2 regions of the Cryobacterium sp. TMT2-10 genome follow, and region 2 is predicted to be linked to the other one. Evidence: predicted binding sites of a transcription regulator. Region 2 holds the regulator's gene; the other holds the start of a gene.
The links. Region 2 encodes LexA, which represses DNA repair genes until DNA is damaged. Its sites were predicted from a motif close to TCGAACANNTGTTCGA; they were not measured.
Positions count from the first base shown of each region.

Region 1 (3,675 bases), on a different contig from region 2:
GGACTCCCGCATAATTGATGCTTCACCCACGAAAGGGGTACACCAATGGCCGATGTACGTAAGTCTGCGAAGCAGACTGCCGCCCGCTCTCGCGCACGTGAGAAGGCGGCAGAGTTCCGCGCGAAGGAAGACACGCTCGAGCAGCTCGCCACCGACTACTTCGTCGCCACTGACTCGCTCGACGAGATCGACGCGACAGCTCAGGCGGAAATCGCCGCCATCCAGGAACGCGCAGCGCAGCAGAGCACGGCCGCCCGCGCGTCAGCGGCGGCCGTCATCGCCTCCATGCTCGAGCTAGGAACCCCCAAGGCAGAAGTAGCCGGCCGCCTCGGTCTGGCGCTGCGCGACGTCAAGAAGGCTCCTGCGCTCTCAAGCCATTGAGCTCTCGAAGCGGCCGCTAACCTGTCTGGTTTTGGTTCTCTTCGCTGGAGTGGCTAGGTCCTGTCGGTCCCGCTGGAGGCTCGCCGGAGAATGCTGAGCGGTCCGCCTACTTGTGTGCGCGCAGAGTCCGCCCGATGCCTCATCGTTGCCAGGTTCCGGGACGGCGCCGCTCCTACCGACGCCGTCCTCGCATCAGAATCGGCCGCAACCGTCGTCTGTAATTGCTCCGGGTGGTGTGTTTCTGGGTTGTCCAAACGCCCCCCTTGATCGTCGTCAAGGGGGGCGTTTGGTTGATCAGGCTTGGTGGTGGCTGTCTTCTTCTTGGTCTTCTTCGGCGTGTGCGGATACCCAGGTGTCGGCGGCGGTGTCGGCTCCGAGGGCGCGGAGCATCCCGACGAGGGCGTCGACTTCGGTGCAGCTCATCCGCGGGCCCACGTCGCCCGCGAAGTCTGCGGCCGCGAACACGTCGACGAATCGCGCAGCTGCTGCGGTGTCAATGGTGGTTGTGTTCATTGCTGGTTGTCCTGGTCTATCGGGTGGGCGCGGTGACGGTGCAGAGGTTGACTCGGTGCAGGATGACCTGGGCGATGTGCACGGGGCTGTAGATGTAATCGTGGAAGTGCCCGGCGACGTAGATCCCGTGGGGCACGGCGGCATTGTTGAGGGGTTCGCCCTCGGGGGTGAATGCGACGAGGTCTTTGTGGTCGCTGTCGGTGCTGATGAGGTGCTGCGCGACCCGGTATCCGGCGGCCGTGTAGTCGCGGTGGGTGTTGATCCCGTCGCAGGAGTACCGCACGACCCGGGGCATGTCCTCGCCGTCGAACGCGACGAGTGCGGACCCTTGGTCGTCGTACCCGTCGGTCATGCCGTTGAACTTGCGGCCCTCGTACTGGCTGGTGACCGCGCTCACCTCGCGGTCGGTGGGTCCGTCGCTCCATGACACGTTCATCCATGCGGACGCGGTGCCGGTACTCATCCGAACGCTGAATTTCACGCCGGGAAACGCGTTCTTGAGCGCCACCCGAACCAACTTGGCGGTGTCCTTGGTGCTGATGTAATCCGTCATGTTCGAATCTCCCTAATTGCTCAGCGCGGTGGTGGCCTGCTCGGCCTGGATCGCTACCCAGAGGGCTAGCCGGGTCTGGACTTCGTCAATCCGGGCGAGCTGGTCGGCGGTGCGCGCGGCCGCGACTGCGGGGTGCTCGGGAGTGTGGGGTGTGGCGTATCCGTCCCAATGCAGGGTGCGTTCGCGCCTGCGGATCGAGCTGGTGAGGTGGAAGATCTTCCGCTCGACGTCCGCGGGAGTGATCGGATGTGTGGGGGTCTGGATCTGTTCAAGCATTTTCTCTCCTCCAAATTTTTTTGCCTTTCGGCGGTTTTTCCGCCCTCATGGAGTGCTGTCGGGGTCAAGCCCCAAGGAACGGTTGCAGGCCAAAAGTTATGGAGGAGCGCAGCGGGGGAAGAAGTTTTTGCTGAAACTGTGACGACGGCTTGACGCCGGCAGCACGCAGTGAACAATCCCTCAGACGAAAAGCAACAAAGTTCACGTGCGCCGACCTACACAGTCGGGCACCAGGACTCCTCGTTCATCTGCGTTTTCGCACCAGACGCTTCGAACCAGCGACGCCGCCGTGCAGAGTCCGTGTCGTCACCGCGTCGGTGTCCGCCGATCACCTCAACCTCTTCGGTATCGGCTCAGGCGACGTAGATGACGCGCCCATAACCTCCGTCTGTCGTGGGAAGACCTTGTCAGTGTCAGAGCCCCGACCTACACTCCCTATATCGAATAAACGTTCGATAGCAGGGGTTGGAGGTACGGATGGAACAGAGCTTTCCGCACCTTCACGTTGCCTCCGCATACTCCCCGCATTACGGCGTGACCATGCCCGAAGCCCTCGTTGACCAGGCGGCGGCCGGCGGCGCTGACTTCCTCGCCCTGACCGACCGGGACGGGCTGTACGGGGCGGTCAAGCACGTGCGGGCGTGCGCGGCCGCGGGGATCCGGGCGGGCCTCGGCGCGGACCTGGCCGTCCACGATGATGAGCACCGGCCCCTCGGCCGGGTGACCCTGCTCGCACACGGCGCGGATGGCCGCGGGTACGCCGCGCTCTGCCGGGCCGTGAGTTCCGCGCACGAGGCAGGCCGGGTGCCGAGCATCGACCGGCGCCGTCTCGCCACCTGGGCGGAGGGACGCACCCTCACTGTGCTCCTCGGGCCGCTCTCTGATGTGGGGCTCGCGGTAGAACGCCGGGACAGCGCAGAGTCGGTCGCTGGGTTGCGCGCGTGGCTCCGCGTCATGCCGATCGGCTCGGTCACCCTCGAAGTCGTCTGCCATCTCGCACAGACCGGGCAACGCGGTTCCGTGGCCGCGGCCACCCGGATGCTCGGCCTCGCCGAGGACACCGGCACCCCCGCCATCCTCTCCAACGCCGTCCGCTACGGCGAGCCAACTGACGCGACGACCGCGGACCTCGCCGACGCCACCCGCCTCCTCACCCCACTCGCCCAACTCGAGGAACCGCAGGCAAACGGACAAGCCTGGCTGAAAGACGGGTCGCACATGCGCCAGGCCGCACGCATGGTCGTCGACGCCGGCGCCCGAAACCCCGACGCCCTCGACCAACTCCTGCGCACCACACACGAGCTGGCAGACCGATGCGCCCTCGACCCAGCCGAGGACATCGGACTCGGCACACCACGAATGCCGGAAGCCTCGATCATCGGAGTGGTCGGCGACCCGGTCGCTGAGCTCTGGCGGCGGGCCCGGCATGGCATCGACGACCGCTACGCCGGCACCACACTCGCCCGTGCCGCGCACTTGGAGCTCGCGCATGAGATGGAGACGGTCGAGCACCTCGGGTTCGCCACCTACTTCCTGACCGTCGCCCGCGTTGCCGACCTGATCCGGGGCATGGGCGTCCGGGTACAGGCACGGGGTTCCGGTGTCGGCTCCGTCCTCAACTACGCGCTTCGCACCTCCTCGGTCGAACCAATCGAAAACGGCCTCATCTGGGAACGGTTCCTCTCCCCCGAACGCCAAACCCTCCCCGACATCGATATTGACGTCGAATCCGCCCGGCGCCACGACATCTACCGGGAAGTGTTCCAGGTCTTCGGCGCCGACCGGGTGTCGCTGATGTCGATGACCAACGCGTACCGGGGCCGGGGCGCCGTCCGGGACGCCGGGCTCGCCCTGGGCATGCCGGAGGACCAGGTCGCGGCGATCGCCAAGCAGATGTGGCGGTTCAACGCCCGCGACTTCCGCCGGGCCCTCGAGGAGAAACCGGAACTCGC
Region 1 is NZ_SOGW01000105.1:1,543-5,217, forward strand. It holds gene E3T37_RS12590 (hypothetical protein) at 46-381, shown strand; gene E3T37_RS12595 (hypothetical protein) at 676-894, opposite strand; gene E3T37_RS12600 (LPD29 domain-containing protein) at 911-1,447, opposite strand; gene E3T37_RS12605 (hypothetical protein) at 1,460-1,723, opposite strand; gene E3T37_RS12610 (DNA polymerase III subunit alpha) at 2,201-3,675, shown strand, end outside.
Region 1: a site for LexA is predicted at 2,164-2,179, ahead of E3T37_RS12610 (DNA polymerase III subunit alpha). Genes of this name have one in related genera too.

Region 2 (3,675 bases):
GACGACCGGCTCGTGCTGCGCGGCCTCTGGCCCCAGGGCATCTTCGTGTCGGCGCGGAGCGGCGAGGGCATCGAGGAACTGCTCGCCGAGATCTCCGACCTGCTTCCTCGACCCGGCATCCGGCTGGACCTGCTCATCCCCTACGAGCACGGCGACCTGATCGCCCTGCTGCACGACCAGGGGCAGGTGCTCGCGACCGAGTACGCCGAGACGGGCACCCGGGTCACGGCCCTCGTGACGGCCGAGATCCAGCCGCAGTTCGCGGATTTCGTCGTGCTGCCCGCCGTCACCGACTGACCGCGTCACAATCCGTCACCGACTGGCGACGTCCCGCGCGGCGTTGTTAGAGTGTCTCCAATCGTTGCCGCCGAGGTCTGTCCTCGGTGGCATGGAGCGACAGCCGAGCCCGGCGCCCGCCCGCGAACACCCGCCAGGCGCGCCCGGCGGTCCGCGGCCGCCCGGCCAGCCCAGTGCCTGGCACTGGCTTCTGTCGAATGAGGAACACATGTCCACCACTTCGGAGCCCGACTGCGGGAGGATCCCGTTCTCTTTCGAGCTGTATCCACCGAGATCGGATGCCGCCGCAACCGCCCTGCACGCGACCATCGCCACCATGGCCTCGGCCGGGCCGGACTTCATCTCGGTGACCTATGGGGCGAACGGGTCCTCCCGCAGCTCCTCGCTCGAGGTGCTCACCCACATCCTGAAGACCACGACGGTCGATCCGATGGCCCACCTCACCTGCGTGGGCTCGTCCAGCCTGGAGGCGAGCCGGCTGATCCGCGAATTCCTGGATGCCGGCGTGCGCAGCTTCCTCGCCCTGCGCGGGGACCCGCCCGAGGGCGCCGGCGAGGGCGAGGCGTTCCTCGGCGACCTGGGCAGCGCGGCGGAACTGGTGCAGCTGATCCACCGGGTGCAGGCGGAGCGGGTGCCCTATCGGGAGACGGTCATCCCCGGCATCCCGGGCGCCCGGGCGGTGAAGACCGAACGGGAGAAGGTGCGTATCGCCGTCGCCGCGTTCCCGAATGGTCACCCGCGGTCACGGTCCACCTCGCAGGACATCGACACCCTGCTGGCCAAGCAGGCCGCCGGGGCGAACCTCGCCATCACCCAGCTGTTCTTCCACGCCGACAACTATCTGAGCTTCATCCAGCGGGCCCGGACGGCCGGGGTCGAATTCCCCATCCTGCCCGGGATCATGCCGGTCACCAGTCCGGCCCGGCTGCGCCGCATCCTCGAGCTCTCCGGCGAGGAGCTGCCCTCCGAGCTGGCCATCCAGCTCGAAGTGGAGCCGACCCGGGAGGGACAGCGGGAGATCGGCACCCGTCACGCCACCGACCTCGCCCGTGAGCTGATCGCGGGCGGCGCCCCCGGCCTCCACCTGTATGCCTTCAACCAGGCCGACACCGTTCTCGCCGTTCTGGCCGGGGCCGGTCTGATCAAACCCGTCCTCGGTTAGACGGAGCGCAGGACGGCGACGACCTTGCCGAGGATCTCGGCGTGGTCGCCGACGATAGGTTCGAAATTGGAGTTCCGCGGGAGCAGCCAGGTGTGACCATCGCGCTGGCGGAAGACCTTGACGGTGGCTTCGTTGTCGAGCATGGCGGCGACGATCTCGCCGTTCTCCGCCGTCTTCTGCTGACGCACCACGACCCAGTCGCCGTCCATGATGGCCGCGTCGATCATGGATTCGCCCGCGACCTTGAGCATGAACAGCTCGCCCTTGCCCACCAGCTGGCGGGGGAGCGGGAAGATCTCGTCGATCTGCTGTTCCGCGGTGATCGGGATGCCGGCGGCGATGCGCCCGACGAGGGGGACCATCGCGGCGTCGCCCACCTGGGCGCCCGAGTGGAAGCTTTCCGTGCTGCTTGACGAGGCATCCTCGGGCGACTGCGGAATCTCGATCAGCACCTCGAGGGCGCGGGGGCGATTGGGGTCCCGGCGGAGGTACCCGCTCAGCTCGAGCTGGTTGAGCTGGTGCGTGACGCTTGAGAGCGAGGACAGGCCGACGGCGTCGCCGATCTCGCGCATGCTCGGCGGGTAGCCGCGCTGGCTGACCGAGCGCTGAATGACGTCCATGATCGCGAGCTGTTTCTCGCTCAGGCTCTTGCGCCGTCTCGTCCCGCTTTTTTCGCGGGGGCCGCTGGGGTCTTGGGCCACGATTGTCGCTCCTCGTCTCGGGCTGCGCGCGGCCCCGGTAGGCGGTGATCACCGGGCCGCGAGCGAATGTCGGGGGTGCCTGATTGTGTTGCAACCAGACACTCGAAACTGTATCCACCTCCGCGCGGATAGACAAACATTCATTCGAGTGTGTCGCAAGTTTTTTTGAGGAATTTCTTCAAAAGGGCTTGATTGTTCGAATAATCGAATATACATTCGGAACATAGGTTCGCATCCGGCTCTCCCGGCCGAGAGCCGGATGCGACTTAACACAGGAGGTTCGACATGAGCACTGCATTCACCATGAGTTCTGCCCTCGGTCTGAGCGGCGCACTCGATCTGAGCACCGCACCCGACGCGAGCGCCGCCCAGGGGCTGCGCGTCGCCACCGGGCGCAGCACCCTGCGCATCACCCGGCGCGGACGCATCGTCCTGACCATGCTGGTTTCGGTTCCGCTCGTCGCCACGGCACTGGCCGTCGCCCTCAACGGGGGCATCGCCGTCGCCGAGAATTCGAACGTGGGCGGTCGTGTCGCCACGGCCTTCGAGTACGTGACCGTCCAGTCCGGGCAGTCCCTGTGGGAGCTGGCCGAGACCGTCGCCCCGACCTCGGACCCGCGTGAGGTGATCGCGGAGATCGTCAGCCTCAATCAGCTGCCGTCCGACAGCGTGCAGCCCGGTCAGCGTCTCGCCCTGCCGAACGAGTACTGACCTTTTCAGTAATATGGGGGGAGTGACCAGTCTCAACGACCTGCCCCTCCGTGACAATCTGCGCGGACTCACTCCCTACGGGGCGCCCCAGCTTCATGTTCCGGTGGCCTTGAACGTGAACGAGAACACGCACGGCATCCCCGCCGCGGTGGCCGACGACATCGCCGCGGCCCTCGCCGTGGCCATCCGCACGGTCAACCGGTACCCGGACCGCGAGTTCACCGAACTGCGGGACTCCCTGGCCCGCTACCTCGGGCACGGGTTGACCCGGAACAACATCTGGGCGGCCAACGGCTCCAACGAGGTGCTGCAGCAGGTGCTGCAGGCGTTCGGCGGCCCCGGCCGCTCCGTTCTGGGCTTCGCGCCGACCTACTCGATGTATTCCCTGCTCGCCTCCGGCACCGGAACCCGCTGGATCGCCGGCGGTCGCGACGCTGACTTCGAACTGTCCCCGGCCACGGCCGTCGAATGGGTCGACCGGGTGGCACCGGACCTCGTCTTCCTGTGCTCCCCGAACAACCCCACCGGCACCCCCCTCTCCCTGGAGACGATCGAGGCCGTCTACAACGCGACCGACGGAATCGTCGTGGTCGACGAGGCCTACGCCGAGTTCGGTCCGGATGGCTCGCCCAGCGCGATGAGCCTGCTGCCCGGGCGCGAGCGTCTGCTCGTGTCCCGCACCATGAGCAAGGCCTTCGCCTTCGCCGGGGCCCGCGTCGGCTACCTCGCGGCCGACCCGGCTGTGACGGATGCCCTGCGCCTGGTTCGCCTGCCGTACCACCTGTCTGCGCTCACCCAGGCGGC
Region 2 is NZ_SOGW01000056.1:39,184-42,858, forward strand. It holds gene hflX (GTPase HflX) at 1-297, shown strand, start outside; gene E3T37_RS06475 (methylenetetrahydrofolate reductase) at 506-1,459, shown strand; gene lexA (transcriptional repressor LexA) at 1,456-2,079, opposite strand; gene E3T37_RS06485 (LysM peptidoglycan-binding domain-containing protein) at 2,446-2,871, shown strand; gene E3T37_RS06490 (histidinol-phosphate transaminase) at 2,894-3,675, shown strand, end outside.